Regions from separate parts of the Streptosporangium album genome, predicted to be linked through region 2. Evidence: riboswitches for the same ligand, from Rfam matches in the RefSeq annotation. Region 2 holds a riboswitch; each other region holds the start of a gene.
The links. Region 2 has a riboswitch for S-adenosylmethionine ahead of thrC (threonine synthase). Riboswitches for the same ligand answer to the same signal wherever they lie in the genome.

Region 1 (7,671 bases), 230 kb from region 2:
ACGCGGTGCTGTCCGGGCGCAGGGTCGCCGACCTCCTGGCAGGGCTCGACCAGGCCGGCGTACGGCTCCGCGCCGACCTGACGTTGCAGAGGCCCGTTTGAAGCCCACCCGTCCCGGCGTGCTCGTCGGTCTCGTCGTCCTGTTCGCGGTCATCACCTGGGCTCTCCTGAAACCCCTCTACTCATCCCTGCCGACCGTGCCGTGGACCGCGATCCCCACGGTGCTCCTGCTGGCGGTCGGCGAGATCTACAGCGGGTGGATGACGAAGGCCAGGATCGAGCGCAAGGGGGACACCGAGCCCGTCGAGCCGCTGGCCGTGGCCCGGCTCGCCGCCCTCGCCAAGGCCTCCGCGTACGGCGGGGCGGCCTTCGGCGGCGTCTTCGCCGGGTTCGCCCTCTACACCGTCGACCTGCTGGAGCAGAGCGTGCCCCAGCGCGACTTCCTCATCACCGGAGGCTCGTTCCTCGGCTGTGTGGTGCTGGTCGGCGCCGCCCTCTATCTGGAGCACTGCTGCAAGGTCCCGAAGGACCCCGAAGAGGACCGTTAACCCCGTTCCCCACGTGATCAGCCGTGCCGGTACGCCGTGGTCCATCCCTGCTCGGGCCGGCTGGCCGAGCAGGGCCGGGCGCCCAGCGGAGTCTAGGCCCGCGTCCTGTCCGTCTTACGTCGCCGGCCGAACAGCATGATGACCGGGAGCGTGCACACCAGCGCGCCGCCGACGGCAAGCGGCCGCTCCAGCCACCAGAACAGGTCAGGTGGCGACCCCCGTCCGGTGGGGCTGCCGGACAGCCACCAGGTCAGCGCCACCCAGATCGCCATGCCGGTCGTGTGGAACAGGAACAGCGGCAGCGCGAACCTGTTGACCGTCTCGTTCACGCGCTGCCATCTCGGATGTTCCAGCAGGCGCTCCATGGAGGGCCGCACCACCTCCACCAGGCCGATCTGGAAGATCAGCAGGGCCACGATGACGAAGGTCGGCGGCGCCATGTTGGAGAGCTTGTCGCCGGGAACGCCCACCATCGAGCCCGGGTAGATGCCCGAGTAGACCAGGCCGAACAGCGCGAACAGCCCGGTCCACAGGATGGCGACGTCGAACCGGCGGGGGAGCGCCACCACCCTGGCGTAGAAGAAGCCCGCCTGGTGGGCCAGCCCCCAGACAATGATCATGTTGAGCCAGCCCACGGCCTCGTAGCCGTAGCGCAGCCGCAGCACGTCGACCACCAGGGCGGCCCCGGCGAGCCAGATCAGCGCCAGCACGTCGTAGCGCCGGTGCAGCCAGAGCGCGAGCGGGAGCAGGGCGATCAGCACGAGATAGACGCCGATGAACCAGAGCGGACTGATGACGAGGAGGACGACTCGGTCCATCCACTCGATCCCGAACGCCCACGTCACGATCGCGCCCAGAACGATCCAGGTCCCGGCCAGCACCAGTGCCGGGATCGCGAGACCGCGGATACGCCGCCACACGAAGGTGCCGAGGCCGACCCCGCGCTCGCACGCGCGGTTCCACGACAGCAGGTGGACGTATCCACCCACGTAGAAGAAGAGCGGCAGCACCTGGAGCAGCCAGGTCAGGATCCACAGTCCCGAGGTGAAGCCCAGCGGGCTCGTCGGCGAGGGGCCGTCCGGTCCCCACTGCAGGATGGTGAACGCCCAGTGCCAGACGACCACGACGATCAGGCTGAACGCCCGGAGCCAGTCGACGTATCGGTCCCGCGGCGGCCCGGACGTCACCGGGGGAGCCGCCGCATCGTCGTGTCCGCCCATGCGGCCATGATGTGCCTTGCCGCCCGCTTCCGCTACTTGTCGATGTCGCCCACGACGAAGAACATCGACCCGAGGATGGCGACCATGTCGGCCAGCAGGTTGCCCGGGAGCATCTCGCGCAGCACCTGGACGTTGTTGTAGGAGGCCGAGCGGAGCTTCATCCGCCACGGCGTCTTCTCGCCGCGGGAGACCAGGTAGTAGCCGTTGATGCCGAGCGGGTTCTCGGTCCAGGCGTAGGTGTGTCCCTCGGGGACCTTGAGCACCTTGGGCAGGCGCTGGTTGATCGGCCCCTGCGGCAGCTCCCTGAGCCGTGCCAGGCAGGCGTCGGCCAGGTCCAGGGAGACCTTCACCTGCTCCAGCAGCACCTCGAACCGGGCGTTGCAGTCTCCGGCCGACCGGGTGACGACCCGGACCGGCAGCTCGCCGTAGGCGAGGTAGGGCTCGTCCCTGCGCAGGTCGAAGTCCACCCCGGAGGCGCGGGCGATCGGGCCGCTCACGCCGTACTGCATGATCGTCTCGCGGCCCAGCACGCCCACCCCGAGCGTGCGGGCCAGGAAGATCTCGTTCCCGGCGATCAGGTTCTCGATGTCGGGCAGCCGCCGCCGCACGTCCGCGACGGCGCGCGAGGCACGGTCCGTCCACCCTTCGGGCACGTCCTCCTTGAGGCCGCCGACCCGGTTGAACATGTAGTGCATCCGCCCGCCGGAGATCTCCTCCATCACGGCCTGGAGGGTCTCGCGCTCACGGAACGCGTAGAAGACCGGGGTGATCGCGCCGAGCTCCAGCGGGTAGGAGCCGAGGAACATCAGATGGCTGAGCACCCGGTTGAGCTCGGCCATGAGCGTGCGCATCCAGACTGCCCGGACCGGCACCTCCATGCCGAGCATCCGCTCCACCGCGAGCACCACGCCCAGCTCGTTGGCGAAGGCCGACAGCCAGTCGTGCCGGTTGGCCAGCACGATGATCTGCCGGTAGTCACGCACCTCGAAGAGCTTCTCCGCGCCGCGGTGCATGTAGCCCACGATCGGTTCGGCCGCGCTGATCCGCTCTCCGTCCAGCGTGAGGCGTAGCCGCAGCACCCCGTGCGTGGACGGGTGCTGCGGCCCGATGTTGAGGACCATGTCCTCGGTCGCCAGCTCCTTGCCGGACGTCGCGTGCACGGCGCCGGCTCCGGCGCCGATGCCCACGCTGATCTCCCGGGGCGCGCCTGTGGCGTGACGGTCGGTCATAAGGCCCATGCTGTCATGTCAGCCCCGCGAGACAAGCTCCCGCAGGGCGGCGACCAGACGGTCGACGTGCTCGGTGGTGGTGCCGATCCCGATCGAGGCGCGGACGGCGGAGGCGGTGACGTCGTCGCAGCCGCCGTCCTTGGCGCCGAGGAGGTGGCGGACGAAGGGGTGGGCGCAGAACTTGCCGTCGCGCACGCCGATGCCGTACGTCCCGGACAGGACCTCGGCGACCTCGCGGGCGGTGAAGCCGTCCACCACGAAGGAGACGATGCCGACGCGAGGGTGGTCGGGGCCCCACAGGGCCAGCTCGTGGACGCCCTCGACGGCGCCGAGCCCGGCACGGAGGCGGCCGATGAGGCGCTCCTCCTCGCGGAGCAGCGCGTTCCAGCCGGTGGCGGTCAGCGCGTCGCAGGCGGCGGCCAGGGCGATGGCACCGAGGACGTTGGGGGTGCCGGCCTCGTGACGGGCCTCGGGGTCGGTGTGCCACTCGGTGGCGTCGTCGTCCACGGCCTTCACGGCGCCGCCGCCGCGCAGGTACGGCTCCGCCTCCGACAGCCAGTCGGCGCGGCCGATCAGCGCCCCGACGCCGAACGGGGCGTAGAGCTTGTGGCCGGAGAAGACGACGTAGTCCAGGTCCAGCGCGGTCAGGTTGAGACGACGGTGCGGGACGAGCTGGGCGGCGTCGACGAGGATGCGGGCGCCGTGGCGGTGGGCGATGTGGGCCAGGGCCGCGATCGGCCAGAGCTCGCCCGTGACGTTGGAGGCCGCGGTCACGACCAGCAGCTTGGGGCCGTCGATCCCGCCCAGTGCCTCGTCTGCGGCGCGGACGGCCTCGCCGGGGAAGGCGGGGGGCGCGAGCCGTACGGTGTCGGCCCAGGGCAGGAGCGAGGCATGGTGCTCGGTGTCGAAGACCACGGCGGTGGTCCCCTCGGGCAGGCTGCGCGCCAGCAGGTTGGTCGCGTCGGTGGTGTTCCGGGTGAAGATCACCGAGTCGCAGGGGCGGGCCCCGACGAAGGCGCGGACGGTGTGCCGGGCCTGCTCGTAGCGGGCCGTGGTGAGCTGGGAGGCGTATCCGGCACCGCGGTGGACGCTGGAGTAGGCCGGGAGCGCGGCGGTGACGGCGGCGCTGACCGGCTCCAGACAGGGGGCGCTGGCGGCATAGTCGAGGTTGGCGTAGCGGACGAGCCTGCCCCCCTTGACGGGGACCTCAAGGTCCGCACCGAGCACCGCGGGGACCCGCCGGTCGTCGGTTGTGCGGGTCGCGGGGACGGCCGGGGTGGCGGTCGCGGCGGCTTCGGCGGTGGTGGACGCGCGGCTCGCCGGAGCGGTGCCGACGGCGGCGGTGGTGGTGAAGATCGTCAGTGCGGACACGCCAGGTCTCCTGTCGAGGTCATCGGACCCCAACCCATGGCGTTGATGTGTGGAGCCCGCGCTTGCCCGGCACACCTCGTGCCGGACCAGGTCCTCACCCGGGGCACCCCGCCGCGGACGCGAGGGTTGCCGGCCAGCGAGCCGGGGCTTGTCACTGGCACTCATGACCTACGTGGGAACTATAACCGACGCACGGCCGGGCATCGCAAGCGGAAAAGCGCCGGTTCCGGAACTCGCGGCGGTTCCCGTTCGTCCAGGCATTGACCGCACGGGCCTGGTGAAATGAGGGAGTCAGTGATGGATTGGGTGACCAACCCGGAGATATGGATAGGGTTCGTCACCCTTGTCGGCCTGGAGATCGTGCTGGGCATCGACAACATCATCTTCATCTCGATCCTGGCGGGCAAGCTCCCCGCGGAACAGCGCGACAAGGCCCGCAAGCTGGGCCTTCTCGCCGCCCTGGTCAGCCGGCTGGCGCTGCTGCTGGCACTGTCCTGGGTGGTGAAGCTCACAGCGCCGCTGTTCGAGGTCTTCGGCCATCCGATCTCGGGACGGGACCTCATCCTGATCTTCGGCGGGCTGTTCCTGCTGGGCAAGAGCGTCTTCGAGATGCACGACAGCCTCGAGGGCAAGTCGGGTCACGCCGGTGCCAGGGTCGCCTCCTCCTTCACCGCGGTGATCCTCCAGATCATGGTCCTGGACGTCGTGTTCTCCCTCGACTCGGTGATCACCGCGGTCGGCATGGTCGACGAGCTGGGCGTCATGGTCGCCGCCGTCGTCGTCTCGGTCATCGTGATGCTCTTCGCCTCCGGCCCGATCAGCCGCTTCGTGGACAAGCACCCGAGCATCAAGATGCTCGCCCTGTCGTTCCTGGTGCTGATCGGCGTCGTGCTCATCGCCGAGGGCTTCGAGCAGCACATCTCCAAGGGCTACATCTACTTCGCGATGGCGTTCTCGCTGGCCGTGGAGCTGCTGAACATCCGGATGCGCGGCAAGTCGGACGGGGAGAAGCCGGTCGAGCTGCACCAGCGCTACGAGCCGGACCAGCAGGCCGGATCCCAGAGCGGCCTCGCAGGCCTTTAGGAGGGGATGGCGGAGGCCTGGGGCCTGTTTCGGGCTTGGCGTCGGGCGGGACGAGGTGGGCCAGAAATATCGCAGCATGCGCCTATACATCAGGCTTGGCTATGTCAGCAGCGAGCGGCCGGTGAAGCCGCCTCCGGTGGCCGGCCGGATACTGGGCGACCTGTAGGGGCACCATCGCCGACCAGCGTGATTACGATGTTTGCGTGCACTTTGATCCTTGGAATCCGGAATTCGTCGCCCACCCCTATGACGTCTACGCCGAGCTGAGGCGGCGGCGGCCCGTCAGCTTCTTCGAGCCGACCGGCCAGTGGCTCGTCGCCCGGCACGCCGACGTCAACGCGCTGCTGCGCGACCGCAGGCTCGGCCGCTCCTACCTGCACGTGGCCACCCACACCGAGTTCGGCAGGCCGGACGACCCCGGTTTCCAGGACCCGTTCTGGCGGGTGGTCAGAGCCGGGATGCTCGACGTCGAACCGCCGGTCCACACCCGGCTCCGGCGGCTGGTGTCCAAGGCGTTCACCCCGCGCATGGTCGAGGCGCTGCGCCCCAAGGTCGCCCGGATGGCCGGCGAGCTGGTGGAGGGGTTCGTCGAGCGGGGTGGGGGAGACCTGATCGCCGAGGTGGCCGAGCCGCTCCCGGTGACCGTGATCGCGGAGATGCTCGGCGTGCCCGAGTCCGACCGGCACCTGCTGCGGCCCTGGTCCGCCGACATCTGCGGCATGTACGAGCTCAACCCCTCGGTCGAGGCCCAGCACACCGCCGTGCGCGCGGCCGAGGAGTTCTCCGACTACCTCGTCGGGCTGGCCCGCGCCCGCCGGGCGGACCCCGGTGACGACCTGATCAGCGCGCTGGCCCTGGTGGCCGACGAGGGCGACAGGCTCACCGAGGAGGAGCTGGTCGGCACCTGCGTGCTGCTGCTCAACGCCGGGCACGAGGCCACCGTCAACGTCACCGGCAACGGCTGGTGGTCGTTGCTGCGCAACCCGGCCGAGCTGGAACGGCTCCGCGCCGACCACGGCCTGCTGCCCACCGCGATCGAGGAGCTGATGCGGTGGGACACCCCGCTGCAGATGTTCGAGCGCTGGGTGCTGGAGGACATCACGGTGGGCGGGGTGGACATCCCGCGCGGCGCGGAGGTCGCCCTGCTGTTCGGTTCGGCCAACCGCGACCCCGAGGTGTTCGCCGACCCCGACCGCCTCGACGTGGGCCGGGCGGACAACCCGCACATCTCCTTCGGAGCGGGCATCCACTTCTGTCTGGGCGCGCCGCTGGCCAGGGTCGAGCTGGTCGAGTCCTTCGGCGCTCTGCTGCGCAGGGCGCCGAAGCTGGAGCTTGTCACCGAGCCCACCTGGGGGCCGGGCTACATCATCCGAGGCCTGGACTCCCTCCAGATGCGGGTTTAGGGCCAGAGCCGCGCTCCGGCGGGCTCAGGGCGGGTCATCGGCCGGTCCGCACGTGGGCCGGCTTGCCGGGATTGAGCACGCCGAAGATCCCATGGATGCGTCCGTCACGGATGTCGAAAGTGACGAGCTGCTCCTGACCTCCGATGACCGACCAGAGCGCGGGTCCGCCGTTGGCCTCCCTGGTGACCCAGGCCGACCTGAGCTGGTCGAGCGCGAGACGGGACACCACGGTGACCAGGAAGGCCCGTGTCTGCCGGATCTCGGTCCGGTCCGTGCGCATCCAGCGCAGGTAGGCGTCCTGGACGACGTCTCCAGCGCCGCCACGACCGCGCTGGCCGCATCCTGGGCGTGGGTGAAGGAGAACATCGCCGTGCCCTTTCCGACGATCGGCACCTCACCCGCGTGGACCTGGCGGACGAACGAGCCGTCGGCGGCGTAGGTCGAGCCGGGGCCGTACAGGTGCCCGAACCGCAGCACCAGCCCGCCCGTCTCGGCGGTGAGCCGTTCCAGCTCCCGCAGTGCTTCCAGGACGGGCGCGAACTGCTTGGGAGGCTCCCGCCAGAGGCGATCACGAGCAGAAGCGGTCCTGGGCGAGCCAGCCGAAGCCGCCCAGCCCTTCGGGAGCGATCAGCTCCGCCTCCTGCGATGCCCTGGCCAGAGCCTGGAGGTAGCCGCGCGGGTCGGTGCGGGCGAGGTCGACGGGCGGGCGGGACCCGGTGACACCGAGGGCGCGCAGGGCCTGGCGCTGCGTGGTCAGGGCCGTCGTGACGGCGCCGGCGCGCTCCCCGGCGGCAGCGCAGGCGTCCAGGGCCACGTGG
Region 2 (7,671 bases):
ACGGCCTCCATGCGCTCCGGGTCGGTGACGAAGTAGGGCGAGATGTAGCCCTTGTCGAAGCGCATGCCCTCGGTGAGCTCAAGCTCCAGGCCGAAGGTGTTGCTCTCCTCGACGGTGATGACGCCTTCCTTGCCGACCTTGTCCATCGCCTCGGCGATCATCTCGCCGATCTGCGGGTCGCCCGCGGAGATGGAGGCGGTGGAGGCGATCTGCGCCTTCGTCTCCACGTCCTTGGCCAGCTTGGAGAGCTCCTCAGAGACGCGCTCGACGGCGGCCTCGATGCCCTTCTTCAGGGACATCGGGTTGGCACCGGCGGCCACGTTGCGGAGGCCCTCACGCACAAGAGCCTGGGCGAGCACGGTGGCGGTGGTGGTGCCGTCGCCCGCGACGTCGTCGGTCTTCTTGGCGACTTCCTTGACGAGCTCCGCCCCGATCTTCTCCCACGGGTCCTCGAGCTCGATCTCCTTGGCGATGGAGACACCGTCGTTGGTGATCGTGGGGGCGCCCCACTTCTTCTCCAGAACGACGTTACGGCCCTTGGGGCCGAGGGTCACCTTGACGGCGTCCGCGAGCTGGTTCATACCGCGCTCGAGACCGCGCCGGGCGTCCTCGTCAAACGCGATCATTTTGGCTGCCATACGGCTAGACCTCCCAAACGCAGGGTGGCTTGCACCGGATCGAGCCGACGCCCGCGACGGCATGTGAACCCGCGACTCCGTTCGGCGGGTCCCATCGTCTCGATCCAGGGTTGGCACTCTCCAACAGGGAGTGCCAACGAACTGTTTAGCACTCTACCCTGCCGAGTGCAAGCGACGTCGCGCTGACCTGCACCCAGCTTAGAGGGCGGGCACAGATTCACAGCGAAGGCCCGACCCGCCGTTGGGGCGGCGAGCCGGGTCGACATGCGGGAAGGTCCGCGCGGACTGCGCTGCCACGGGATCTACCGGCATTTCCCGACGAATGGACGGAACGGCTGCGTCAGACCGCCCGGACGGATTCCGCCTGGGGGCCCTTCTGACCCTGGGTGACCTCGAACTCGACCCGCTGGCCCTGTTCGAGCGCACGGTAGCCATCCATCATGATCGCGGAGTAATGGACGAACACATCCTTACCACCGTCGACCGCGATGAAGCCGTAGCCCTTGTCCGCGTTGAACCATTTGACGGTGCCCTGCGCCACTTCCGACTCCTCTTACTGGACTTGAGGACATCGCCCATTCCTCTCGCGAAGTCCTCAATCTTCGAGGCATAGACATCGCCTACGTCGATCGTTCTCGACCATACCTGTGGGACACGGTGGGGCAACAGAGTCAATCGACAGACCGCTGCTTTACGCGCGCATTCATGAGCGGAGCCATGTTTTGCCGAGCGTTTGTTTAGTTAAAAAATAAATCATACTCACCGGCCCCACAGGGGGTCTCACGTCACATAACGCGACACCCGCACACGGCCGGGCCGCGTGCGGGTGTCGTGGAGAAGCGGTGGGGATGCCGCGGATCAGCCTCCGGCGACCGCCGGAATGATGGAGACCTGAACGCCGGACGGCGTGGCCGTGTCAAGGTTCTCCGCAAAACGGACGTCCTCATCCCCGACATAGACATTGACAAAACGCCGGATCTTGCCCGTTTCGTCGAGGATGCGAGCGCCGATGCCCGGGAAGTCGGCGTCGAGCCTATGCAGAACCTCGCGCAGCGTCGCCCCTTCTCCACTCACCTCCGAGGAGCCATCGGCGTAAGTCCGGAGAATCGTCGGAATCCGCACAGAAACGCTCATATTTCAGTACCTTTCATGAATTTCTAGGCGATAGCCGTACGGAATGCGTCGAGAGACGGGCGGATGACGGCGGTGGGACGCGCCTGGTCCGCCACCGCGTCGAGGGTCTTGAGACCGTCGCCGGTGTTGAGCACCACGGTCTCGGCGTCGGGGTCGATCTGCCCCGAGGCGACCAGCTTGCGCAGCACGCCGACGGTGACCCCGCCCGCGGTCTCGGCGAAGATCCCCTCGGTCCTGGCCAGCAGCCGGATCGCGTCGACGATCTCGGCGTCGGTGACGTCCTCCACCGCGCCGCCGGTGCGCCGGGCGATGTCCAGCACGTAGGGGCCGTCCGCCGGGTTCCCGATCGCCAGCGACTTGGCGATGGTGGCGGGCTTCACCGGGCGGATCACGTCGTGGCCGGCCTTGTAGGCGGCGGAGACCGGGGAGCACCCCTCGGCCTGGGCGCCGAAGATCTTGTACGGCTTCTCCTCGACGAGGCCGAGCGCGATCAGCTCCTTGAAGGCCTTGTCGATCTTCGTGAGCTGGGAGCCGGACGCGACCGGGATGACGATCTGGTCGGGGATCCGCCAGCCGAGCTGCTCGGCGATCTCGTAGGCCAGGGTCTTGGAGCCCTCGGCGTAGTAGGGCCGGAGGTTGACGTTGACGAAGCCCCACTTGTCGCCCAGTTCGTCCCCGATGAGCTCGGAGCAGAAGCGGTTGACGTCGTCGTAGGTGCCCTCGATGCCGATCAGCCTGCCGCCGTACACCGACGCCATGACGATCTTGGCCTGCTCCAGGTCCGAGGGGATGAACACGCAGGCGTCCAGCCCTGCCCGGGCGGCGGCGGCGGTCACCGCGCCGGCCAGGTTGCCGGTGGAGGAGCAGGACAGGGTGTGGAAGCCGAAGTTCCTGGCCGCCTCGACGGCGATGGCCACCACACGGTCCTTGAAGGAGTGCGTGGGGTTGCCGGAGTCGTCCTTGACGTGCAGCGAGCGCAGGCCCAGCTCGCGCGCGAGGTTGCCGGCGTCGACGAGCTTGGTCCAGCCGGGGTTCATGTTGGGCTTGGCGGCCACGTCCGCCGGGACGGGCAGCAGGGAGCGGTAACGCCAGATGTTGGCCGGCCCCTCGGCGATCTGCTCACGGGTCACGCGCCCGAAGTCATAGGCGATCTCCAGGGGCCCGAAACACTCGATACAGGCGAAGTCGGGACCGAGGTCGTAGCGGGCACCGCACTCGCGACAGGACAGAGCCACGGCGGGGCCGAAGTCGATCGAGGTGGTGGGGGTTTCAGTGCTTGCGAGCGCCATGAAGCGAGGCCTTTCCCTCATCTTCGTCTGCGACCACCCTGGCCACAGACCGGAATTGGCACCTGTCCCGGCCGACCTCGTCAGATCACGAGTCTGGAACCGGGAGGGTTGCCGGGGCTTCGCAGGGCCGGTCCCTCCACCCCTCTGGATGAGCAAATATTCAGTTAGGACCTGACGAGCAGGTCTTACGCACTCTACCTCGCCTCCCCGCCGTCCTGACCAGATGTCTCACCCTTCGAGATGTGACGTGTTACCTGCCGGACAGTCTCGCCAGGGTCGCAGGCCGTGAAACGCACCGCCCGCACCCCTTCACCTCGTACGGCCGGCCGGACCGTCACCGTGGTCATCCTGCTCACCCCGGCCGAGAGCGCCTCCCTCCCGCATACGCGAGCCTGCGCTGTCCCCTGACGGCCGAGGAGCGCAGAGAGCTCCGCGCCGGGTGGGTGATCGTCGGCCGACCACCCACTTGGCGCGGAGCTCCGTCCTTCTTGTCCGCACCTCCGAGTGATCCACAGGTGCGGTCAAAACGGCCCGGCCGGGCTACGGCGCGCTGTATCCCAGGGTGTAGGTGCCGGAGCCGCTGTAGGCGGCCACGAGGTAGCGGTAGTAGCCGGCGGTGCCGGTGTAGCTGATCTTCTCGTTGGGGGTCGGGCCGTTGGAGGTGGCGACGGTGGCCCAGGTCCGGCCGTTCCACTTCTGCAGGTAGAGGTCGAAGTCGGTGCCGACGGGGCCGTTCAGGCAGCCGGAGTGAACACCGCCGGCGATCGACCGGTAGTACAGGTTGTTCGGCTGATAGGCGGATCGGCCGCTGGTCAGGGCGCCGGTGACGGTCTTGGAGTAGCCGGTACAGGTGACGCCGGTCGGCGGGGTTGGCGGCGTCGGCGGAGTGACGCCGCCGCTGGTCACCAGGGTCAGGCCGTAGGTGGTGAGGATCGGGCCGACCGGCTGGAAGTAGGTGGTGCCACCCGAGGTGCAGTCGCCGGAGCCACCGGAGGTGACCCCCTGGGCCTGGTCGACGGAGATGAAGGAGCCACCGGAGTCACCTGGTTCGGCGCAGACGTTGGTCCGGGTCAGTCCGGAGATGGTGCCCTGCGGATAGGTCACGCTGGTGTTCTGCTGCTGGATGGTGCCGCAGTGCCAGCCGGTGGTCGAACCGGACCGGCAGACCGACGCCCCTTCGATGGCCACAGTGGAGCCGGCGACGTTCACCGTGCCGCCCGTGCCGTTCTTCACCGATGGTTTGGGCGTCCAGTTGCCGTTCACCGCGACCCAGGAGAAGTCGTTGCCCGGGAAGATCGACGCCTGGAAGACTCCCTGGGCGACCTGGTTGACGCCGGCCGTGGTGTCACCCGCCTTACCGCAGTGGCCGGCGCTGACGAAGCCGTTCTGGGTCCCCTTCGTCACCGAGAAACCGATCGAGCATCGTTCCGTGTCGCCGATGTAGTAAGCGTCGCCTCCCACCAGATCGAAGAGGGGCTGGGGTCGCTCATTGGACGACACCACCAGCACCGCGACCGGGTTCAGCTCGGCGGCCTCGATGACGGACTCGGTTGCCGCAGGCGTCTCGGACAGGATGACGACCTTGTTGATTTTCACGTCGATGTAGCGCACCCGCCCGTTGGGGTGAGCGGACAGCGCCGCGTTGACCTCTTTGGCCGTGTCGTTGAGTTGCGCCAGCGACCGGCTGACGACCTCGGCTCGGGCCCCCAGAGCGACGATCCGGGGAACGTCCTCTTGGCTGGTGGTGGCGACCACGAGGGACTGCGCGAGGTCTCCCGCGAACCAGGAGCCGCCAAAACGGTCACCGAGTCTTCTGCGGAGTTCCGCCGCGGTGGGTGTCAGGCGGATCTCGTTGAGCAGGCGGGTCTGGGCCTGCTTCCTGGTGAGGTGGAGATCACGCTGGAGCGCCTCCAGCATGCCCGGCGGCGGCTTGCGCGCGGCCGCAGCGGCCGCGGTATCCGTTGTCAGGGAGTAGGCGGCGGCCGGAGCGGCCGCCGCTGTCAGAGCGGCGATCGCCAGAACGCATCCCATGACGGCGGTGTATCTGCGGGGCATCGGTCTCTCCTCGACCTCGGCTTTCGAAGCAAGAGGGGGGAGAGCGCCTCGTATCACACGTTGATCATGCGATACGGGCACCATCACCTTAATCCAGCTGTTGCCGATCAAGGCCGCAAAAACCACACGCCACGCGGACAACGATTCCCCGCCAAACCCACCGGGGTGCAGACCGCGGACACTGCCGTCGCGGCTGGGTCAGGAAACGACCGGTGCGGCGGGGAGGATGTGGAACCCGCACAGCTCACGCCGCCTTGTGCCCCAGGCTGTAAGGGCCGGAGCCGCTGGCGGCGGTCACACGGTAGCGGTAGAAGCCGGCCGTACCGGTGTAGGTGATCTTCTCGTCGGGATAGGGGCTGTCGGCGGTGGCGACGGTGACCCAGCTCCGGCCGTTCCACTTCTGCAGATAGAGATCGAAATCAGTGACATCGGTGGCGTCCAGGCAGGCGGAGTGGACGCTCCTGGTAATCGTTGTGTAGTAACGGTCGTTCGGCTGATTGACCGACTTGCCCGCGGTCAGCGTGCCGGTGATGGTGTTCGGGTAGCCGGTGCACGGGTTCGCGCCCGTGATCGGCGGGTTGGGGATGACCGTCAGGGTCAGGCCGTAGGCCGAGAGGATCGGGTTGACCGGCTGGAAGTAGGTGACTCCCCCCGCGCTGCAGTCGCCGGAGCCGCCGGAGGTGACTCCCTGCGCCTGGTCCACCGAGATGAAGGAGCCACCGGAGTCGCCGGGCTCGGCGCAGACATTGGTCCGGGTCAGCCCGGAGATGGTGCCCTGGGCATAGGTGACGCTGGTGTTGCGCTGCCGGACGGTGCCGCAGTGCCAGCCGGTGGTGGAGCCCGACCGGCAGACCGACGCCCCCTCGATGGCCGCCCTGGAACCGGCGACGTTCACCGTGCCGTCCGTGCCGTTGTCCACCCACGGCCTGGGGGTCCAGTTGCTGTTCACCGCGACCCAGGAGAAGTCGTTGCCCGGGAAGGTCGACGCCTGGAAGACACCCTGCGCGGCCCGGTTGAAACCGGTCGTGACTTTGCCCGCCGTGCCGCAGTGACCGGCGCTGACGAAACCGTTCTGGTCGCCGTGGGTCACCGCGAAACCGATCGAGCAGCGAGCAGTGACGCCGATGTAGTAAGCGTTACCGCCCACCAGGTCGGAGAGGAGCCGGGGTTGCTCGGTGGACTGCACCGCCTGCACCAGGGTCGTGTTCACGCCACTGGCCTCGATGAGATCCTCGGTTGCCAGGGGATCTGCTGTGAGGATGACGATCCTGTTGTTCTTCACGTCGATGTAGCGCACCTTCCCCCCGGTCGCCGGCAGGGAGGTGTTGACCGTTTCCAACGCCTCGTTGAGTTCGGTAAGCGGCCGCTTGACGACCTCACCCCGGGCGCCGGTGGCGATGATCTGGGGGAGGTCGGCGGGGTCGGTGGTGGCGACCACGAGGGTCTGCGCGACGGTTCCCACGAACCAGGAACCGCCAAAACGGCCACCGAGCTTCTCGCGGAGCTGCGCCTCGACCCCGGCCAGGCGGATCTCGTTGAGCAGGCGGGTCTGGGCCTGCTCCTTGCTGAGATTGAGATCACGCTGAAGCGCCTCCACCATGCCCGGCGGCGGCTTGCGCGCGGCCACAGCGGCCGCGGTATCCGCGGTCAGGGAGTAGGCGGCGGCCGGAGCGGCCGCCGCTGTCAGGGCGGCGATCGCCAGAACGCATCCCATGACGGCGGTGTATCTGCGGGGCATCGGTCTCTCCTCGACCTCGGCTTTCGAAGCAAGAGGGGGAGATCGCCCCGCATCACACGTTGATCATGCGATACGGGCACCACCACCTTAATCCAGCTGTTGCCGATCAAGACCGCAAAAACCACACGCCACGCGGACCACGATTCCCAGCCAAACCCACCGGAGCGTCGCGCCCAGCGATGATCCTCGATCGGCTCCGTCGTCTCTCCCCCGCCGTCCCATCAAGGCAGAAGCCGTGGGCGTCACGCGCAGACGGTGCCCGGGCAACTCGGCGGAGGGCGAGAGGAAGGCGAGAGGAGAAAGTCGGATCACGGTGCCTTGTAGCCCAGGAGGTAGGGACCGGAGTGGCTGAAGGAGGTGACGCGGTAACGGTAGTAGCCGGCCGCACCGGTGTAGTTGATCTTCTCATCGGGGTTCGGGCTCTCGGAGGCGGCGACGGTGACCCAGCTCCGGCCGTTCCACTTCTGCAGGTAGAGGTCGAAGTCGACGCCGTCGACGCCGTCCAGGCAGGCGACGTGAGCGCCGTCGGCGGTCGACCGGTAGTACTGGTTGTTCGGCTGGTAGACGGATCGGCCGCTGGCCAGCGCGCCCTCGGCGGTGTGCGGGTAGCCGGTGCAGGTGCCCGTGCTCGGCGGCGGAGGATTGCCTGCGATGGTCACCAGGCTCAGGCCGTAGGTCGTGAGGATCGGGTTGACCGGCTGGAAGTAGGCGACTCCCCCTGCGTTGCAGTCGCCGGAGCCGCCGGAGGTGACTCCCTGCGCCTGGTCCACCGAGATGAAGGAGCCACCGGAGTCACCGGGTTCGGCGCAGACATTGG
Region 3 (7,671 bases), on a different contig from region 2:
GGGGTCCACGCCGCTCAGCAGCCCCGGGGCCAGGGCGGCGACCGCGGCGAGGGCCAGGAACAGCAGGGGGACGGCCAGCCATGGCCGCACGCCGTACCGGCGGCCGGCGGGGATGGAGGCGGCGGCCGTGACCGGCGGCGCCTGGGAGAGGGCCGTCATCGGGGGGCCCGGGCCCAGACCCCCGGCTCGGGGACGGCTGAAAGGGCCGGCGAAAGGGGCAGAGGAAGGACCGGCGAAGGGACGGGTGAAGGGCCTCGCCCTCTTTCGGACACGGGTACGGCGCTCATCGGCTGCTCCTCAGGCGGGGGTCGATCGCGAGGTAGGTGAGGTCGACGATCGTGCTGACCGTGACGTAGACCAGGGCCGACAGCAGCACGACCGCCATCACCACCGGCATGTCCTTGCCGGTCACCGCGGAGAGGGTCACCTGGCCGAGCCCGGGACGGCCGAACACGGACTCCACGATGATCGCGCCGCCGAGCAGGGTGCCGGTGAACCAGCCGGTGAGGGTGACGGCCGGAAGCAGGGCGTGCCGCAGGGCGTGCCGGGCGACGAGCCGCCGCTCGGTGATGCCGCGCGAGCGCGCGGTCACCGCGAACGGCTCCTCCAGCGCCCGTTCCAGTCCCTCGCGCAGCACCTGTCCGAGCACGCCGCAGATCGGCAGGCTCAGCGCCACGGCGGGCAGCACCAGGGAGACGGGGCCCTGGTCTCCGGAGACGGGGAACCAGCCGAGGGTGAAGGAGAACACGGCGAGCAGCAGGATCCCGATCAGGAACGGCGGGACCGAGACCGCCACCAGCTCCGACAGGCCGGCCAGCCCGCCGAGCCAGGGCCGTCGCCCGGCGGTGGTCAGCGCGAGCGCCAGGGCGAGGACGCTCCCGAAGAGCGCTGCGGTGAGAGCGAGCCGGACCGTCGGCCCGATCTGTGAGGCCAGGATGTCGCCGACCCCGCGCTGCAGGATGTAGGAGTGGCCGAGGTCGCCGTGGAGCAGCCGGGCCAGGTAGTCGCCGTACTGCCGCAGGGCCGAGCGGTCCAGTCCCCATTCGGCGATGATCTGCGCCCGCCGCTCGGGGGTGTCGAGGCCGTCGCCGATGAGGACGTCGACGGTGTCGCCGGGGACGAGCAGCAGCGAGACGTAGGCCGCGGTGGCGGCGGCCCAGAGCACGGCGAGGCCGGATCCGAGCCGCCGGGCCACCGGGCCGAGCCACCCGACGACGGCCAGCCCCCGCCGCCGGGTGAGTGTGAGGGTGCTCATGTCCCTGTCCGGATGTCATAGGCGCTGTTGGGGGTGCCGGAGACCGGCTCGAAGGTGAGCCCGGTGACGCCGGCGCCGTAGGCGACCTGGTCGGCGGGCACGTAGAGCGGGAGGATCAGTGCCTCGTCGGCGACGAGCTTCTGCACCTTGGCGTAGAGCTCCCTGCGTTCTGCGGTGTCGGAGCTGGCCGACGCCTTGGTGAGGAGCCCGTCCAGCTCGGCGCTCTCGAAGTGGGTGCGGTTGATCGCGGCGCCCTTCGGCAGGATCAGGTTGAGCGCCGCCCCGGCGTCGGTGTCGCCGCGCGAGTTCTCGAAGACCTCGTACTGGTCGTCGTCGTAGGCCTTCTGCGCGGTGCCCTGGTCGACCAGTCTGACCTGGAAGTCGATGCCGCTGCTCTGTTTCACCGCGGCCTGGACCGCCTGGGCGAGGATGTCGCGGCGGTCCCTGACGAACGGGGCCGAGGCCACGGTCCGCACGGTCAGCCGCCTGCCGTCCTTGACCCGGAAGCCCTCGGCGTCGCGTCTGTCCCAGCCGGCCTCGTCGAGCAGCTTGTTGGCCCGCGCCGGGTTGCCGCCGAAGGTGTTCTCCAGCGAGGCGTCGTAGAACTGCGGGCTGCCCTGGCCGATGATGCTCCAGGCCCGCTTGGCGGTGCCCTGGTAGACCGAGTCGAGCACGGTGTCGACGTCGACGGCGTCCCGGAACGCCTTGCGGACCCGCCTGTCGTCGAACGGGGCGTGGGAGACGTTGAAGTAGTAGGAGAAGGCGCTGCCGGAGTTGAGGCTCGTCTCAAGCCTCAGCCGGGGGTCGGCCTTGATGAGACCGATCTCGGTGGCGGGCACGCCCTCGATCACCTGGACCTGGCCCGAGGTGAGCGCGCCGACCCGGACCGCCGCCTCGGGCAGGAAGCGGTAGGTCACCTCCGACAGGTATGCCGGGCCCTGGTGGGCCGAGCCCGTGGGCGGCCAGTCGTAGTTCGGGTTGCGCCGGTAGTGGACCTCCTGGCCCGGCGTGAACCGGTCAAGGATGAACGGCCCGGTGCCGACGACGTCGACACCGCCGGCCTTGAGGTCCTTGGCGTTCTTCAGCGACTTCGGGGAGACCTGGCCGGCGTAGGGCGAGGAGAGGAAGTCCAGGAACAGCCCGTCCGGCGCCTTCAGCGTGACCTTGAGGGTGTGCGTGCCGGTCGCCTCGGCCCTGCCGAAGTTGCGGAGCTGGATGGCGGCCACCGCCGCGTTGTAGCCCGGCACGAGGAACTGGTCGAGGTTGGCCTTCACCGACGCCGCGTCGAACTTCTCCCCGTCGTGGAAGGTGACGTCGTCGCGGAGCTTGAAGGTGTAGGTCAGGCCGTCCTTGGAGACCTCCCAGGAGGTGGCCAGCCACGGCAGGAACTCGCCGTTCCTCCCACGGGCGATCAACGAGTCGAACTGGTTGTGCACCAGCAGGCGGGCCTTGTTCTGGCCCCACTGCTGGGGGTTGAACGTGATGGGCTGCGTCTCCACCGCCCAGGTCAGCGACCCGCCGTCGCCTCCGCTACCGCCCACCGCGGCCGCCGGGGCCTGCGTCTGGGCTCCGCACGCCGTGAGTGCCAGTGCTCCGGCCAGCGTCAGGACGCCCCATCTCGCTTTCACGCTCTTCTCCTCAACGGCTCAGATGACTCAGGCGACATGTCTGATCGGGGTGGCGACGGCCTCGGACAGCACGATCCGGGCGAGCGCGTCGGCGTGCCGGAAAAGCGGGGCGTCGAGACCGGGCCGGGCGAATCCGCCGGTGGCCCGGCCGCCGACGACCCACGGTCCGAAGGCGAACCTGCGGGGGTGGGGGGTGTCCGACCGGTCCAGCAGGCGCCGGTCGGCGGGCCGTACCTTCAGCAGCCCTGAGTCCTCATCGGCCTCTCCCCGGTCCCGGAGCGCGGAGATCAGCGGGTCGGTGGCCCGGCTCACACTGGGCGCGGGCAGCCGGGCCTCGATCAGGGTCCGGGCCGCCATCCCGCCGGGGACGGTGGGACTGTGCGCCCACCATCGCCGGTCACGGTGCTCGACCCTCAGGTCCGCGCCGAGGAAGGTGACCACCCCCGCCCCGGCGAGGGCCCGCAGCTCCTCCAGCCGAGGGCCGGGCGGGCCGCTGGCGACGTAGCTGAAGAAGCCGTGGAACCACGGGTCGGAGACGCCCAGCTCGGCGAGGACGCCGTGGACGGACAGCAGCCCGAGGATCATGGCGTGGTCGGCGCTGTGCGCGGGGTCGGAGCGTCGCTGCAGGTCGGCGCCCAGGTAGCCGTTCATCCACCTGCGCAGCCCCGCGGAGTCGCCGAACCGCATGCGCTCCAGCGGACGGTCCAGCCGGTCGAAGTCCAGCCGGTCCAGATGCCGTGGTACGGCCCTGCGGATCAGGGCCCGCATCCCGGCGCTGCGCCACTCCTCGGCCGCGTATGCCTCCTCGAACTCCGGCCAGCCCATCCGGGACCGTCTCGGGTGGGCGGTGATGAGCTCGTGGTAGTACGCGAAGGCCAGTTCCTTGGCGACCAGCGGCCACACGTCCCGGCGGAAGTTCCACGGCCCCTCGCCCAGCGCCGCCGCGGTGAGGAAGCGCGGGACCGGCGGGCGCGCGCCCCGGAACGGGTATCCGGTCTTCGCGTGGTACGGCACGCCGCGGCGCGATCCCAGCTGAAGCAGCGGCTCCCGGCCGCTGGGCAGGTAGACCAGCTCCCCGTCGTACTCACGGATGAAGCGGCCGCCGCGGCCCGAGGTGAGCAGCACCGTCAGGTCGACGGAGGCCAGCCCCATGCCCCGCACGATCACCGGCTCGCCGCCGGGCACCTGGTCCAGGTCGAGGTCGGCGGTGTAACCGGTGGGCAGGTAGCGCAGCCCGTCGGCCTCCGCCAGGCCCGCCAGCGCCCGCTCCTGCCCGGTCGGGGTCACGTCGCCGTGCCCCTGGGCCAGGATCACCGCGTCCACCTCGATCGTCCGGCCGTCCTCCAGCCTCACCGCCTGCCCGCCGGGGACGTCGGCGAGGTCCAGCGCGCGGGTGGCGTGGACGTGGACCCGGACGCCGCGGGGAGCGGTGGTGACCGCGTGCTGGAAGACGTGCGAGAGGTAGGCGTTCTGGACCCGCCGGGAGGCGAATCCGCCGGGGTCGCCGCCGAGCCACTCGGCCAGCGACGGGCCGGGGCGGATCGGGCCCCGGCACTGGACCGACGCGTCGGTGAACAGCGTCACGTCGGCCGCGGTGGAGTTCATCCAGAGCAGTTCGGGCTGCTCGGCGCGCCAGACCCGCCCGCCGCCCGGCGGGTAGGGGTCGATCACGTGGATGTCCAGTGACGGCCAGTCGAGCAGGTCGGCGGCGTTGGCGCAGATCCGCTCCACCAGGCAGGTGCCGGTCGGCCCTGCGCCGACGACGGCGATGGAGGCACTCATGCGATCTCCTCACCCTGCGGCGCGGGGTGCGTCCCGCGCCGATCGGCCGGCTGTCTCATACGGCGGCGTAGTTCAGTGTGATCTCGGACATGTACTGCTCCCAGGCATGCCTCGGTGACCCGTTGGGGGGTCCGCGCTTGCGGCACGCCCACCGTGCCGCCAGGTCTTCCCCGGGGGCACCCCGCCGCGGCGCGAGGGTTGCCGGTCAGTTAGCCGGGTCTTTGCACTGACACTCTTAACCTAGTTAGAAGGTAGGAAATACATAAATACCTGTCAAGCCTTATTGTCGAGGGATGTCGCATGAGATGGTGAATGTGGTCTATCGGAAGTACGACGGCTCACTGCACTGGAACCACCGGGCCCTGCTCCTCGGCGAGGACGACCACGGCGTCTGGACGGGGTGCCTGGCCGGCGCCAGCGCCAGCAAGGGCATCGCGCCACCGATCACCTGGCAGCACGCGTTCGTGATGCTCTTCCCCCGCGACGCCTGGTGGACGGCCTCCTTCAACGCCGCGCCGCACAAGGCCGAGATCTACTGCGACATCTCCACGGTGCCCCAGTGGAGCGACGGCCAGGTGACCATGGTCGACCTCGACCTGGACGTGATCCGCATGCGCGACGGCCGGATCATCCTCGACGACGAGGACGAGTTCGCGGAGCACCAGATCCGCTACGCCTATCCCCCCGACGTCATCGAGACCGCCCGCGCCACGGCCGGCCTGCTCATGGAGGCCGTCACCACGGGCACCGCCCCCTTCAGCACCGCCCCCCACTGGCTCTCTCAGGTGACCTGACCGCCCCGCCCGCCGTACGGCGACGCCCTACAACGGCGGGAAGCCGGGGGCTCGGCGCTCGACGAAACTGGCCACCCCCTCGGCGAAGTCGGGGCGGGTGAAGGACTCGGCCATCAGGCGCACGGCGGCGGACTCCGCCGACTCCAGGGTCCGGCTCCCGTCGCCCCACACCTGGCGCTTGATCACGGCCATCGACGCCGGCGAGCTGTGTGTCGCCAGCTCTCGGGCGTAGGTCACGGTCTCCTCCAGCAGGCTCTCACCGGGGACCGACCGGTTGACCAGGCCGAGCTCGTAGGCCTCCGCACCGGTGAACGTGCGGCCGGACAGCAGCAGGTCCATGGCCCGCGCCTGGCCGGCGAGCCGGGGCAGGATCCACGACAGGCCGTACTCGGCGATCAGGCCGCGGCGGGCGAAGGCGGTCGTCCACTTGGCCTCCGCCGCGGTGAAGACCAGGTCGCAGACCAGGGCGTGCACCATGCCGAGCCCGGCGCAGGCGCCGTTGACGGCCGCGATGACCGGCTTGCCGATCGTGGTCGGGAAGGTGGGGGGACGCCTGTCCGGTTCCCCCTCATAAGAGCCGTCCTGGATGGCGTTGAGAGTCTGGAAGTCGGCGCCGGCACAGAAGCCCCTCCCCGCACCGGTCACGACGATCACCCGGACTTCCGGGTCCCGTTCGGCCTCCGCGAGCCGGTCGAAGTATCGCCGTCCCATCGCGTCGGTCCAGGCGTTGAGCCGGTCCGGCCGGTTGAACGTCAGCGTCAGCACGCCCTGCTCGATCGACGCCGGCACCAGATCCACCATTCCGCACCTCTTCCCTGAGTTCTGCAGAATATCGTTCTATACCTTCTCCTCTCCCGGCGAGAGCGTCGTGCGAGCGGGCCCGGGGAGCCGTTCAGGCTCCCGCCGGCGACTCCGTGCCTGTCCCGGGCGGACGGCGCCCCCGGACGGGCGGAACGGCCAGTTGACCGCCCGCGCCTCCCGGACCGGTCCCGTACCGTGCCGTACGGCCTCACCGGCGTCGTACGGCACGGCACGGCGGAACCCCGAGGGGGATCCCCGCGAGTGCGTCCCGTCCTGTTCCGCCGGAACTACCGCCCCGGCACCGTTCCGTGACCGAGTCCCCGTTCCAGGGCGTCGGGGTGGTGGACGAAGTTCGGCGAGAGCTCGGCCTCGTCGTAGTAGCGGTGGAAGACCGGCGTCGCGGAACCCGACATCGGTGGCACGATCCAGCTCCACTCGGCCGGGCAGACCCGGCCGGCGTTCTCCTCGCGCTTCAGATGGGTCAGGAACCTGCCGGACTCGGTGTGGTGGTCGGTCATCGTCACCCCCGCCCGCTCGAAGGAGTGCAGGACAGCCATGTTGATCTCCAGCAGGGCCTGGTCGCGCCAGAGCGAGCGGTCGTTGGCGGTGTCCAGCCCCAGCCGGCGGGCGACGGCCGGCATGAGGTCGTAGCGATCGGTGTCGGCGAGGTTGCGTGCGCCGATCTCGGTGCCCATGTACCAGCCGTTGAACGGTGCCGCCCCGTAGTGGATCCCACCGATCTCCAGGCACATGTTGGAGATGGCCGGTACGGCGTGCCAGCGCAGCCCGAGCTCTTCGAACCACGGGTGGGAGGGGTGGGACAGCGGCACCTCCAGTACGGCGTCGCCGGGCACCGTGGACATCAGCGGCCGCCCGTCCCCCACCGAGATGAACAGCGGCAGGACGTCGAAGGGCGTGCCCGGCCCTCCGGGCCAGCCGAGCTTGCATGCCATCGTGGTGAAGTCCACATACCGGGGGTCGCCGACGACGGACCCGTCGTCCATCGCGTACCCGGCGTACCGGATCAGCTGCTCGTTCCAGATCCTCGGCCCCGGCAGGCCCGGCCGGTCCGGGGCGAACACCGTGATCGTCGGCCGGATCCTGCGGCTGGGCGCCGCCTCCCTCAGGTGGTTGACGCACTCCACGGCCACACCCTCGGCCGTGTTCACCCACCGCCGGTCGCGCACCCGCAGCGACTGCCAGTAGAGCCGCCCGATGCACCGGGAGCTGTTGCGCCAGGCCACCCGGGCGCCGAAGGCGAGTTCCTCGGGGGTGTGCGTGTAGGTCCCCGTCCTGTAGATCTCGGCCCGCACCTCGCGCAGGCGGGGTTTCACCGGCCCCGCGACCGGGTTCTCGGCATGGAACAACCTCAGAAAGTCCACGGCCGTCGCGATGTCGGTTTCTTGCACGG

Region 1: it holds a riboswitch for S-adenosylmethionine, as region 2 does, so the genes downstream of both, FHR32_RS12565 (aminotransferase class V-fold PLP-dependent enzyme) here and thrC (threonine synthase) in region 2, are expected to answer to the same signal.
Region 3: it holds a riboswitch for S-adenosylmethionine, as region 2 does, so the genes downstream of both, FHR32_RS25550 (FAD/NAD(P)-binding protein) here and thrC (threonine synthase) in region 2, are expected to answer to the same signal.

The regions. Positions count from the first base shown of each region.
Region 1 is NZ_JACHJU010000001.1:2,655,810-2,663,480, reverse strand. Features, by position in the region: gene folK (2-amino-4-hydroxy-6-hydroxymethyldihydropteridine diphosphokinase) at 1-101, shown strand, start outside; gene FHR32_RS12580 (DUF3180 domain-containing protein) at 98-547, shown strand; gene FHR32_RS12575 (acyltransferase family protein) at 640-1,767, opposite strand; gene FHR32_RS12570 (NADH-quinone oxidoreductase subunit D) at 1,800-2,996, opposite strand; gene FHR32_RS12565 (aminotransferase class V-fold PLP-dependent enzyme) at 3,015-4,358, opposite strand; SAM riboswitch class IV at 4,421-4,536, opposite strand; gene FHR32_RS12560 (TerC family protein) at 4,665-5,450, shown strand; gene FHR32_RS12555 (cytochrome P450) at 5,654-6,853, shown strand; partial or broken gene FHR32_RS45930 (hypothetical protein) at 6,888-7,157, opposite strand; partial or broken gene FHR32_RS44310 (NAD-dependent epimerase/dehydratase family protein) at 7,214-7,330, opposite strand; gene FHR32_RS12540 (SAM-dependent methyltransferase) at 7,422-7,671, opposite strand, start outside.
Region 2 is NZ_JACHJU010000001.1:2,425,580-2,433,250, forward strand. Features, by position in the region: gene groL (chaperonin GroEL) at 1-638, opposite strand, end outside; gene FHR32_RS11445 (cold-shock protein) at 979-1,179, opposite strand; gene FHR32_RS11450 (MoaD/ThiS family protein) at 1,497-1,772, opposite strand; gene thrC (threonine synthase) at 1,796-3,061, opposite strand; SAM riboswitch class I at 3,076-3,216, opposite strand; gene FHR32_RS11460 (S1 family peptidase) at 3,602-5,116, opposite strand; gene FHR32_RS11465 (S1 family peptidase) at 5,361-6,854, opposite strand; gene FHR32_RS11470 (S1 family peptidase) at 7,163-7,671, opposite strand, start outside.
Region 3 is NZ_JACHJU010000002.1:408,179-415,849, reverse strand. Features, by position in the region: gene FHR32_RS25565 (ABC transporter permease) at 1-159, opposite strand, end outside; gene FHR32_RS25560 (ABC transporter permease) at 284-1,255, opposite strand; gene FHR32_RS25555 (ABC transporter substrate-binding protein) at 1,252-2,883, opposite strand; gene FHR32_RS25550 (FAD/NAD(P)-binding protein) at 2,911-4,665, opposite strand; SAM riboswitch class IV at 4,794-4,906, opposite strand; gene FHR32_RS46130 (DUF402 domain-containing protein) at 4,959-5,459, shown strand; gene FHR32_RS25540 (enoyl-CoA hydratase) at 5,487-6,260, opposite strand; gene FHR32_RS25535 (nitric oxide synthase oxygenase) at 6,548-7,669, opposite strand.